One region of the Desulfosediminicola sp. genome, then DNA from elsewhere that is predicted to be linked to it. Evidence: riboswitches for the same ligand, from Rfam matches in the RefSeq annotation. Region 1 holds a riboswitch; each other region holds the start of a gene.
What was found. Region 1 has a riboswitch for cobalamin ahead of ACN5NT_RS19980 (sodium:solute symporter family protein). Riboswitches for the same ligand answer to the same signal wherever they lie in the genome.
Positions count from the first base shown of each region.

Region 2: linked by a shared signal. The riboswitch ahead of ACN5NT_RS07715 (AIR synthase related protein) and the one ahead of ACN5NT_RS19980 (sodium:solute symporter family protein) in region 1 are both predicted to bind cobalamin.
Region 3: linked by a shared signal. The riboswitch ahead of trpD (anthranilate phosphoribosyltransferase) and the one ahead of ACN5NT_RS19980 (sodium:solute symporter family protein) in region 1 are both predicted to bind cobalamin.

Region 1 is NZ_JBLXGE010000014.1:101,645-105,861, reverse strand. Features, by position in the region: gene ACN5NT_RS19980 (sodium:solute symporter family protein) at 1-1,475, opposite strand, end outside; cobalamin riboswitch at 1,612-1,829, opposite strand; gene ACN5NT_RS19975 (ABC transporter substrate-binding protein) at 2,253-3,380, shown strand; gene ACN5NT_RS19970 (ATP-binding protein) at 3,377-4,217, shown strand, end outside.
Region 2 is NZ_JBLXGE010000003.1:507,166-511,382, forward strand. Features, by position in the region: gene ACN5NT_RS07705 (ABC transporter permease) at 1-430, shown strand, start outside; gene ACN5NT_RS07710 (hypothetical protein) at 498-884, opposite strand; cobalamin riboswitch at 1,359-1,551, shown strand; gene ACN5NT_RS07715 (AIR synthase related protein) at 1,643-2,383, shown strand; gene ACN5NT_RS07720 (ECF transporter S component) at 2,394-2,903, shown strand; gene ACN5NT_RS07725 (ABC transporter ATP-binding protein) at 2,923-4,217, shown strand, end outside.
Region 3 is NZ_JBLXGE010000002.1:171,016-175,232, forward strand. Features, by position in the region: gene ACN5NT_RS03660 (PFL family protein) at 1-332, shown strand, start outside; gene ACN5NT_RS03665 (universal stress protein) at 631-1,059, shown strand; gene ACN5NT_RS03670 (iron-sulfur cluster assembly scaffold protein) at 1,148-1,528, opposite strand; cobalamin riboswitch at 1,652-1,920, shown strand; gene trpD (anthranilate phosphoribosyltransferase) at 2,160-3,272, shown strand; gene ACN5NT_RS03680 (hypothetical protein) at 3,272-3,478, shown strand; gene cobT (nicotinate-nucleotide--dimethylbenzimidazole phosphoribosyltransferase) at 3,480-4,217, shown strand, end outside.

The DNA.
Region 1 (4,217 bases):
CTGAATGTCGGCGAAGGAGCGGTAACGAGAGATACGCTAAAATAAACGAGCCCACTGACAGCCATGGCGACTATAACGCCATGTCCCATCAGGATTGGATGCACAGCCTCAAGTGCGGGTGGCGCGCCGGGCAGGGTGTTGAACAGATCATAGGCTACAAAAGCGCACTGACTTAAAAAGCCGGTACACATGGAAGCCCCCGCTCCTGCTGCGGTTCCTCCTTTCCAGTACATACCTCCCATCAACGCGAAAAAATACGAGGCACTGGCTATGAAGGTGGCGATATGGATGGCGTCGATAATCGAGTCAATCAGAAAAGAGCCAATGGTGGCGCAGGCGATGATAAGGAGCACACTCAGCCTGTTGACCAGCATCATTTCACTCATCGATGCTGCGGGATGGAAGAGTCGTTGATATATATCACGGGCCACGCATGAGGCACCAGACGCAGCAAAAGTGTCGGCGCAGGACATGGCAGCAGCAGCAAGCGCTACAGCGCAGAGGGCCACGATAATATCTGAATAGTTCTGACTGACGATGAAATGCAAAAGAGCAGGCTCTGCCTGGGCCATTCCCATGGGAAAGCCGGCCGCGGCAATATCAGGATAGATGTTTCTCAGGCCCAGAGCTATGAAGGCACAGCCTCCGAAAACAAGAGTGACCAATAAAGAGCCGAAGAGCATGCCGTTGCGTGCTGACCGGGAGTCTCTTGCTGCCCATACTTTCTGCCAGGGGTCTTGTTCAGTTATCCAGCCGGGGATGATGGCAACGCTAAAGATGAGTACCATAGGCAAACCGATTGAGAGTGGGTTCCACCAGTCCGCACCTGTGGTTGTAACCATGGTAGATATCGCCTGGCTGCTGGTTTCAGCGCCATTGCCCATGACCAGGACCGAGAAAATCAGCACGAAGAATGACAGGCAGAGAAATTGCACAGTATCGGAGGCAATGACCGCAGACAGGCCACCCAGAGTAACATAGACCGCGACGGATAATCCTACTATCAATGCAGCCTGCAGGTTGGATATGCCATAAAAGATTTGCAGCACCATGGCAAAGCCCTTGATGTCGGCCACGGCAAAGAGGATCATTACCACGATGATGATCATAGCCACAGGAGTGCGGATAAATGAACCATAGCGGATTTCCAGCAGTTCGGGCTGGGTCATGGCTGGGATTGATCTGATCTTTTTGACCAGAAGAGCGATAATCAGGAGTGCGATAATATTTGGGGCCACAAATCCCCAGACAGAGCCCATGCCAAGAAGGATAAAAAAGCCGATAACCGCCAGCATGGCTCCGGCGGTCAGCCAGGATGCGGCTGCGGAAAAACCAATGGAGAACGTTCCGGCGCTCTTGCCGGCCAATAGAAAATCCCTCACGGTTTTTTGCCTCCGGTTAAAGTAGTAACCCGTGGCGATGAGGAAAAAAATGTAGGCTCCAAAAAGAACCAGAAATATCGAATAGCTGCTCATACTCCCTCCCGGCAACCGAGGGCGACGCTCAATACTGTTATCAGACGCCGCGATGCTGTTGCCAATCTGGTGCCGGAGGGAGATAGAAAAATCCCCGAACCGACAAGTGTCAGCCCGGGGATTTACCATCTCTCCGAGAACAATAGGCTTGGTTGGCAGATATTCTGACTCGTGGATCACCCTACTTACCGCACCTTCCCGTACCGTTTATCCGATTTCAACCTGAAATTACAGTACAGTGGTATATGCGGTGTTCGTCCTCACTCACAGCGGCGGGTCCGTTCCGGAATTACACCGGATTCCCTGCGGGAATCGATCAATGGTTGATCAGATACCCGGATCATTTAAAGATCACCAGCAAGCATTTGTTGTGTTTGTTGCTAAGCCCTTGATTCCAATATTTATGAATCAGGAAAAAGGCCAATTCGCCTTGCAGAAATAGTGTATATACAAAAAATAGTCAAGCCGGTTCATTGCCTGATATGTTAAAGGATTAATTGAACTATTCAGAAGTTTACGACATCTTTTGTATAGACTCAGTTGGGATATTGGAAAACGGTAATGTCATTTTTTTTAGAAAAAGTTGTGTTTTCAGTTGATTGGTAGAGTGTCGTCAGCTGGTGACGATAAGGGGAAAGGGACTATTTTTCTGTTGTTGCCTGCTGGGGAGTAGTTTACATTCAGCTTCTGTTCGTCTATAAAAACAGCGACATCAGTCTGATGTGGCAATGGTTTCGTGTAGGTAGGCTTCTCTTTTATTTAAATGAGTAGAGCGTTATGGTATCTGTGCATGAACGTAAAGTGTTGTCAGAATTAAGAAAAGTTGCAAATAAAAGTTTGGTGTGTTCCCTCTGGGTGCTGGTACTTCTTTTGCCGCACGAGGGGAGCGCTCAACTCTCAGCATCTTCTCCGGCGATAAAGAAACTCTTCATCGTTCACAGTTATGAAGCAGGGCACCTCTGCGGTCAGCCCCAGCATGACGGTGCGATAGCAGGCCTGGCCAGATCAGGCTGGATTGTTGATGAGAATCTGGCTGTGCGCACCTATTATATGGATACCAAGCGCACCAATAATAGCCCCGCTCTTATTCAACAGCAGGCAATACTGGCTATTCAGGAAATAGAGCAATATCAGCCTGATGTTGTCCTTACCCTTGATGATAACGCGTTTAAAACCATTGCTCTTTCATCTGGGATGAAAAACCAGACCTTTGTCTTCAGCGGGATGAACGCTCAGCCGGAAGAATATAACTCCCAATATACCTTTATGAGTAGCCGCGAAAACCCCGGTGGCAGGATTACCGGTGTGTATGAAAAGCTTCATTTCTTTGAAGCGGTGCGAGTGATGTCGATCATGCATGAATATAACAAGATTCTGGTGTTGGAGGACCTTTCGCCGACAGGTAAGGCTATTTCCCGGCAGGTTGATCTTGAGTTGTCCTTGCCTGGGCAACAGTCGGTGTCAAATGTGGTCGACAAGGTGGCCAGAACAAAAGTTCATTCCTGGGAAGAGTTTCAGGAAATTATTGCCCAGGCAAACGATGACCCGGAGATTGGCGCCATATACCTGGGCACACTGTTACTCCACGATAGTTCCGGAGAGACCTATACTGCAGAGGAAATTATCAGTTATTATATATCCCATTCTACAAAGCCTGCCATAGGCTTGAATTATGCCTTCATCAAGCAGGGACTGTATGGTGGTGCGACCGTCGATTTTTTTGCCATGGGCCAGCTTGCGGGGGAGAAAGTTGCGAGAATTCTGAGCGGCGCGGAAGCCGGTACGCTGCCCATCGAAGATGCACCAAGAGTGGCGCTGGTCTTCAACCTTCAACGGGCTGAATCACTTGGTTTGGAAATTCCTTCAGATATCCTGCTGGCGGCGGACGAGGTATTCAGAAAGTGATACGAGAATTGCAAGCCTCTGGATTGGGCTCCAGAAAAGCCTCAACCCTGGTCACATTGACAATTATCGGTCTGGTAATCGTCTCTATTATTGCTGTCTACGGGATTCTGTATTTCAGCTTTGCAAAAAGTCTCACCAGAGAGTTCGAAGACCGGGTTGCTGCAGAGTCAGGCAAGGCAGGGCTGGCTGTCGATAATCGCCTCAACAGGGTCAAGACCCGTTTAAAAGCTCTGTCGCTTGATAATACTGTGCGCGTAACCCTGATGCTTGGAGCCACCAAACAGCTGGATGAGTATCTGCGTGAAGTCTACTCATATGATAATGATCTTCATTTTGTTGTTCAGGACAATGACGGCAATACCTACAGGGCCTTTGAGGAAAACTACTGTGCTGTACCCTTTAAAAAAGTTTTTACTAAACCTCCCGGCAGCTTCGGTATTGTAGATATTCTGGAAAAGGGCGAGGTGCTCATAAGCTATCATCTTCCGGTGATGCGACAGGGGAAAAAAATTGGTGCTGCGGCAGCGGTGTATCATCTGCAACGAGATAGTTTTCTTAAAAATATCATCCAGAATCTGAAGAGCCAGCAATTGGTCATGGTGAGAGACGGTGTGGTCTGGGATGCCCTGAATGGCGAGGTCACTGACTTCACAGTTCAGTCGATGCAGGGGGCAGAGAACTTCATCGGGGCACATTATCTCGATGATGGTGACCATGTTGCGATGTCGATCAGTCAATTGCCGGGGCTGTTTTTCGTCTCCGGTCTTGAGCAGCTGGAAAAGGCCAAAGTAAAAGTTGTTCTGAGTTTTTTACTGACAGGGATAGCCCTGACTATTA
Region 2 (4,217 bases), on a different contig from region 1:
AGACACCTTTGGTATAGATATCCCCCTCTTTCGTCCCGGCTTCTGGCTGGTGGTGCTTGGGCAATTTTCCTTCATTACCACCTTTGTGCTGCTGGTTGTCTCTGCCCGGCTGAGAAAGTTTGACCGAAGCCTGGAAGAAGCGGCTCTCAACCTGGGAGCAACCCGGCTGGAGGTGATCCGCCATATCACCCTGCCCTATCTTCGCCCGGCCCTCATTGGCAGCGGCGCGGTGGCCTTTCTGATGAGCTTTGAGAATTTTAATACCACCCTGTTTCTGGTCGGTTCAGAGACAACTTTGCCGATTAATCTCTACCTGCAGGTACGTGACGGCTCCACTCCAATCATCAATGCGGTGTCCTTTCTGCTGATTATCACCACCTCGACCTTTGCAGTTGTCAATCTGCTGCTAAAGAAAAAGGAAAACGCATAAAAAAAGCCGCAAAGTGAATGAATTCTTCACTTTGCGGCTCTGCATACAAGCTATACATCCCTGAACGCTAGCGATAGGCCGGCGGCTGCTCCATATAGATGTACGTATCTCCCTGCTGGCGATAATACATATTGTCGATGATCGCATAGGATACACCTGCAATCATGGCAAAAGCTGCTACCGAAGGTAGATGATTCCTATGGTAGGATCGAGGATGATGGTAGTACCGAGGCGGTGCCTTGCGATAGTTTCTCGCATGATACCTGGGCAGATGAGCGGGTTTATGGTTGTAGTGTTTTTTCCCCTTATAGTTGGGCAACTGAACCGGTTTATGATTTTTATACACCTTATGCGGTTTATGGTGAGGGCCTCTCCCATTCGCGAAAACTGATGATGGGCATATAAAAACAACCATCATCAGAACAATCACAATACTGCTAGCTATCTTTTTCATAATGCAAACTCCAAAATCAAATGTTACCTGAGGTAGAACCAATCTAAAAGATAGAGCATTTTTTATCCACCGCAATCGGGAGGACCATCTGCAATGGCGCCGCTTTCACTCCCCCAGACATCTTTCATCAGACACCTGCCAGCAATAAAAAAACCCTACATCAACCTTTATAAAATCGACTAGTTACAGCACCATTTCCAGGTCAACGCTGCCTGGGCATTAAGGTGGCTGTAACCAATTGTGAAAAGATTGTGTACGCGAGGCGATAGCCAATGGAAGGTAAATTGGAAGTTGTTTCTGCCGGCAGCAGCGATATTCTTCTTTGCAGCAACAGTTCACGGCAGCATAGGCTTTGGCTCTTCTATGATGTCAACTCCACTGTTCGGGCTTTTCACTGACCTGCAGAATCGACTTGGTGGGCAAGGGAAACCGGAAAAACGGTTGACTTTTCATCACAAAAATATTTGATATTTCTTTAATATACATGCTACAGGTGCTGTCTTCGCAATGACAAACGAAGACGGATAAAAGGAAATCAGGTGAAAAACCTGAACGGTCCCGCCACTGTAAGGTTGAGAACACTGCATTAAGCCACTGTATTTTACGGGAAGGCGCAATTGTTCGATGAAACCGAGTCAGGAAGCCTGCCTGTCAGATTCACGCATGCATCATGATCAATGGTAAAGCTCATGGTTGTTATACCCTTCATGGGGTAACAGCTATGAGCTTTTTTTGTTTTTACAATATGGTGGTTGTCAATGGGATACAGAGGACGAGATGTAGAAGTTATCGATATAGGATCCGGTATTTCCCTGGTTATTGCCTGCGACTCCTGTGGATCGGTTGGCAGCAAGGAGCTGGATCTCGTTAACGCTCCGCCGGAAATTGTTGGCCGCCTGACAGCTCGAACAGTCCTCATGGAGCTTGTAGCCGTGGGGGCCTCACCTGTTGCTATGACAGTCTCTATCTGTGCGGAACCCAGCCCGACTGGAGACGAAATATTGCGGGGTATCAAAAAGGAACTGCAGATGAGTGGTCATCCTGATGTAAAGCTTGCCGTGAGCACCGAGAAAAACTTTGAGACGCGGCAGACGGGTCTTGGAATTGGTGCCACAGGGACCTGCAAGGCAAGTAACCTCAAGATTGCCCAATCAGAAGCAGCTGACAAAATTTTCTGTCTTGGAGTACCCAGACTAGGAGGAGAAGTCATTATTTCAGGCTGCATGGATATCATACACAGCGGCACCGTGGCGCAACTGAGACCACATCCACTGATTCATGATATCCTTCCCGTTGGCTCAAGGGGCATCAGGGCAGAAGCTGAATTACTGGCAAGACAGTCTGGAACTATTTTCGATGCCGCCCAAGGTTGCAAACTGGACCTTGAAAAATCAGCAGGTCCTTCAACCTGCGTTCTTTTTTCTAGCCGTGAATCTATAGAAGACTTGAATCATTTCGAAATTTATCCCGTTGGTCAACTCATCATGAAATCTGATTAAGGAGTTTGCTATGCAAGATATTACCGCCCCAGACCTTAAGAATGATGTGCGCCTGGTAAAACGTGCTGCATACATTGCGATCTTTGTTGCTCTCAGTGCAGTTGGAGCGATGATTAAAATTCCAAGCCCGGTGGGCACGATCGGCCTTGATTCAGCCCCCGGCTATTTCTGTGCATTGGCTTTCGGGTATGTTGAAGGTACTGCTGTCATTTTTATCGGACATCTGCTCACAGCTGGAGTTGTCGGGTTTCCCTTAGGGTTACCTCTCCACCTTTTCATCGGATTACAGATGGCACTTTGGGCGATACTTGTCCGTTTTATCAAACAAAAACTTGGGCTCTGGCCAGCAGTCTTAACCGGTGTTGTCCTCAACGGGGTGGTTTCCGCTTTCACCATGGTCTTTATAGGTGGTGTGGGTGCTGCTCTTGGAATTATGCCATTTCTCATTGCAGGATCTCTGTTCAATATATTAGTCGCCGCAATTGCGTATAAAAGCTTGAAAAAGGGCAAACTGATTTGATGTATTCCCAACATTTGTCATGACTGAACAAGGCAAGGCAATACGAAGAGATCTTGGCCCGGCAATATCTGTTTCCAAGGTATCTTTTCAATACAGGACAGGGGACGTCCCGGCCTTAAACGATGTAAGCTTTCAGCTTCCACCCGCCACATGCACCCTTGTAAGAGGTGAATCAGGTTCTGGCAAGACAACTCTCTGCTATTGTCTCAAAGGCCTGATTCCACAGGCTGTTGAAGGGGATTTTAGCGGTCAGCTTGAAATAGCCGGGATTGATGTAACCAAATACAGAATCCAAACTCTCTCCAGGCACATTGGCTTTGTTCTTCAGGATCCGGAGGTCCAGATTGTTGGCCGTACTGTTTATGAAGATCTGATCTTTGGTCCTCGCAATCTCCTGATCGCCAAAGAGACAATCGTTTCAGATTTCCCCTCTGTTCTTCGGGCAGTTGGGCTCGAAGGTTATGAGGGCAGAGAAACATACCAGCTGTCAGGAGGAGAAAAGCAGCGTTTGGCTATCGCCGGTGTACTGCTGATGAAGCCTCAGGTGCTGATTCTCGACGAGCCATCTTCAGAATTAGATCCTGCAGGCCGCAGAAATCTCTATGATTTGCTGCTCACGCTTAAACGTGAAGAGGGTCTTACTCTCGTCATTGTGGACCAGCAGCTTCCCACAAGTCATCCCCTGGTAGATGAGGTGCTCTTCCTAAAGGATGGTGAGCTGAAAGAAGCCGATAGCATAGGAGAGTGTTCCGTACCTTGCACGCTGCCACCAGTTCTTTCGAGCAACGAAGCTCCGACGGTCCTGACTGTTGACAATCTCTCTTTTGCATATCGCCCTGAAACACCAGTACTGAAAAACATCAGCATGGAAATCAGGCAACGGGACTTTCTTGCACTGGTCGGACACAACGGCAGCGGTAAAACAACCCTTGCAATGCACCTCAACAGGTTACTTGAACCACAAAAAGGTACCGTCAGCTATCAGAAGAAATCCCTCGAGAAGTTTAGTCGCGCTGAGATAGCACGTTCGATCGGCTTTGTTTTTCAAAACCCTGATCATCAAATATTTGAAACAAGTGTGGAAAAAGAGATCGCTTTCGGGCTTGTTCAGCAGGGCATAAATACTAAAGAGATCAAGAAGAAGGTCGATGAAGTTCTGGGCTTCATGGCTCTGGAGGATTACCGGGACCATCATCCTGCCACCCTGCCAAAGGGGATTCGTCAGTTTATCAGTGTGGCCTCAATAGTGGCCCTCTCGCCTGAAATTCTGGTGGTTGATGAACCAACCACAGGTTTAGACACAAAAGGAAAAGA
Region 3 (4,217 bases), on a different contig from region 1:
CGGTCGGCGAGGGCGCACTCTGTATGGAAAAACTTGAGGCCATGACCTGCGTCTGCTCTGTTGGTCTTGATATGGTGCCCATTCCCGGGTCAACTGATGCCGACACCATCTCCGCCATTATCGCCGATGAAATGGCACTCGGCATGATCAACAACAAGACCACCGCAGCCCGCCTCATCCCTGTCCCCGGCATGGAAGCTGGTGATCATGTCAGCTTCGGCGGCCTGTTTGGAGCCAGCCCGATCATGGAGTTGCGCAATACCGGTAAGTCTTCCCGATTCATCGGTTGGGGCGGCCGTATTCCGGCCCCCATCCACAGCTTCAAAAACTAATTGAAGCACCACACGATTTGCCCACCCTGGCAAGAACTTCTAACCAGGGTCAGATAATCGGCAGGTACAAAACAGAATATTTTGTACCTGCCGATTATTGCACATTCTTTCCTCCCGGCTGCAGCCCCTTCTGGGGTTTGACATCCTCTCCCCCCCTCCAATACAATAAAAGAAAAGAATGAGCACAGTTCATGATGCTGCTCACGATCTGCATCCGGTTCCAGCTGTTTGCACGACCGGCTCCCCACTTCAGGCAGCAACCGTACCGCAACGGTCCTATCACCAAGGAGGCCCCGCAATGAAAAAATTCACCAAGATCCTGCTCCCCGTCGATGGTTCCAAAACATCCCGAACTGCCAAAGAGCATGCCATCGCCCTAGCCACGGCAATGGAGGCCGAAATCGTGCTGGTGTACATTACCGGGCTTATTCCTGCCATTATCACCGGTAAACCACGCGAAGAAGCTATTAACGCCCAGAAGGAAGAGGCGGATACCGTTCTCAAACCGTATCGCAACTACCTCAACGATCACAGAATTACCTATAACGAAGTCATCAGCTCTGCCTTTCACCCCGGTGATGAGATTTGCAAAATTGCCAATAACGAAGGATGTGATCTGATAGTCATGGGCTCAAGGGGACTGAGTGACATTGAGGGTCTTTTTCTGGGCAGTGTCACCCATCGGGTACTATCCCGCTGCGACATCCCGGTAATGGTCGTTCGCTAACTGAAGTCATTCGTCACCATTAAAAAAAAGAACACATTCCCATCTGAGAGGACTGGCTGCCGTATTTCTATCGCTCCTGCCGCGACCCTTATTGCCGTCTTTTACCGGTATAATCATTCAAGCTGTGATAAAAGGCGCCGACAGCCAGTTCTGCACAATGATGATGGTCAGCTGGAAGTGTTTTCAGGTACTCAATAATTTTTTCCGGCGTAATCTCCCAGCATTCACTTAACTGGCACCCCTCTGCCAGATAGCTGATAGTATTGGCGCAGGCAAATGTATTCAGACAGCCGTTTATTTGAAAAGTGAGCCCCTCGACACGCTCGTTCTCCACCAAAAGATAAAATTCTACAGTATCACCACAATCCCCGGTCCTGGTGCCGAAACCGTCAGGCGCTTCCATCACACCATAACGATCATAGCTGTACGCCATTATGATAAACTCATCTGAGTAGTCATCCAGAGACATCGTCAACCCTCCTGTAAAAAAATTCCCCTGCCCCTTGCTTTAAAAAACGCACCATAGCGCACGGAGATGCTCTTTTGCAACAATCCCCAAAAGATATCTTGTTGCCAGCACTGCCAGGCACAGGTATATAGAAAGCTAGCGGGTGCGTCCGGGCCTGATTACCAGTCAGGCACCGGGGATAATAGGAAAGCCGGTGCAAATCCGGCACAAGCCAGTCATTGCTGTAAGCGGAGTCTGCTGCGGCTGGGCAACGAACCGTTTTTTTCACCAGTTACCGGTCAATGTCCATGCCCTGAACTATTCGGCTGATCACTGGAGCTTATGCTCTGGGAAGGTGGCCGCAACAGGTTAATCCGTAAGTCAGAAAGCCTGCCCGCAGGCGATATGTTCATGTCGCCTTCAGAGTTCCACTGGAGTTCTCTGTATTGCCTGACAGATCCCGCCGAGGCATTTTTTTTTTAATGCAGCGGCAGGGCTTGCAGGAGATACAGAGAGAGGACCCACCTGCTTTGCCAGAATCCGCTATGAGGTCCCTCCTCTCATCCCTGCCAGGCTGATACTGCAGAGCTGTCCCGGGCTGCATCACACCTCGGTCAGTATTTTTTTACAACCTTCAGCCGGACAAAATCTCATGGACATTGATAACAACCAGAAATTCGGGGGACTCATCAGTCAGCTTATTAACAAGACCGACCTGAGCGAAGCTCAATCCTATGAAGCCTTCTGCATGGTACTCAACAACGAGGTAACCGAGATGCAGCAGGGCGCCTTTCTCGCAGCCCTCACCTCCAAAGGTGAATCCGCTCCCGAGGTTGCCGGTGGATGGCGAGCGATTTACGACCTCGACACCACTAAAACTCACCTGCGTTGTGCTGACGAGGTCGTTGACAATTGCGGTACCGGCATGGACAGTTTTAAGACTTTCAATATCTCCACTGCCGCCTCAATTATCGCCGCTGCCGGTGGCGTAAAGGTTGCCCGTCACGGCGCCCGGGCCATTTCCTCCACCTGCGGAACAGTGGACATTGCTGAAAGTCTCGGGGTCGATGTCGAATGCAGTGTCGATATTGTCGCTAACTCCATCGAGACCACAGGGCTTGGCCTGTTTAACGGTATGAGCCCGCAGGTTCACCCCCTGGCATTGGGGAGAATACTCTCACAGATTCGCTTCGGTTCACCATTAAATATCGCAGCCTCCCTGGCTAATCCCGCCCTGCCCAGATATGGAGTGCGCGGTGTCTACTCCCGTGAATTACTGATGCCTGTCGCCAGGGTGATGGACTCCATCGGCTATCTTGACGCAATGGTCATGTACGGCTCAATTGAGGGAAGTGATAAGGGGATGGACGAGGCGTCCGTCTGCGGCACTACCTACGGAGTCCGTCTGCATGGAGGTACGCTCACAGAATTCAGTTTCACCCCAGAGGATTGTGGCCTGATACAACATCAGCCTGAAGAACTTGCTCCCGAGACAGATCGTCAGGAAGCAGCAAAACAGATGCTCGCGCTGCTTGCCGGTCAGATAAACGGGGCGAAACGCGACGCAATCCTCTTAAACAGCGCCTGTATTTTCCACCTGCGTGGCCTCTGTACCACCATGAAAGAGGGTGTCAAAATGGCCGATGCCATCCTTACCAGCGGCAAGGCTCTTCAGCTTTTGCATGAGTGGGTACGAGCCCAAAGCAGTGACCGGGAGGCCAGCCTTTCCCGTCTTGAGAAACTGAAAAGCGAGGTTCTCAACTGATGAAGCTATTGGTCCTTAAAGAAGCCGACCGCTACTTCCGCTTCAGGCAGGAGAACATTGAAATCTGCAAGATGAGCAAAGCCAGTGTCTATCCCCCTGAGCAGTATCAGCTGGTTGTAGAGAACCTGAAACAGCTACATGAAAATGGTTATCCGGATGCCAGGATTATGCAGCTAACCATTACCGAAACCGAATACACTCCCTGACATGCAACAGCGAATTCAACTCACCGCGATACAACAGCTTTCCTCGACAAGCGTCAACCCCAAGCAGCTTGACCAACCGACTGAGGGCCACATCCGGCTCAAGGTGCTCTATTGCGCCATCTGTCGCACAGATGCCAAGATGTGGAAAAGTGGTCATCGCGATCTGAAACTGCCGAGAGTACTCGGTCATGAAGTGGCGGCGATCAATGAAAGCAGCGGTGAGTTGTTTACCATCTGGCCGGGCCAGGCCTGTTGGAAATGCAGCTATTGCCTCAACGGACGAGATAACCTCTGTGAAGAGATGAAAATCATCGGGTTTCACTCTGACGGGGGGTTCAGCAGTTGGCTTGATGTTCCCAACCGTTCACTCATACCGGCAGAAGGCATACAAGATCCCAGACTGTTGGTCTTTACCGAACCCATCGCCTGTGTTCTCCATTGCCTGGCAACGCTCAACATCTCAGGCCGGGAACGTGTCATTATTTATGGCGGTGGAACCGTAGGACTCCTCACCGCCCTGGCCTGCCAGGTCCGGGGTTGCATGGTTACTGTTATCGAACAAAGTGAAGAGAAGATAGCGAAAACGACACCATTCACCTCCACCCACCAAATTGCCGTGGTGAAAGATACCGTGGATAGCGATTTTGATCTGGCCATCAACTGTTGTGACAGCCCGATCGCCTGCGCACTTTGCATCACCAAGTTGAAAAAAGGCGGCAAACTTGGTTTTTTCTCCGGC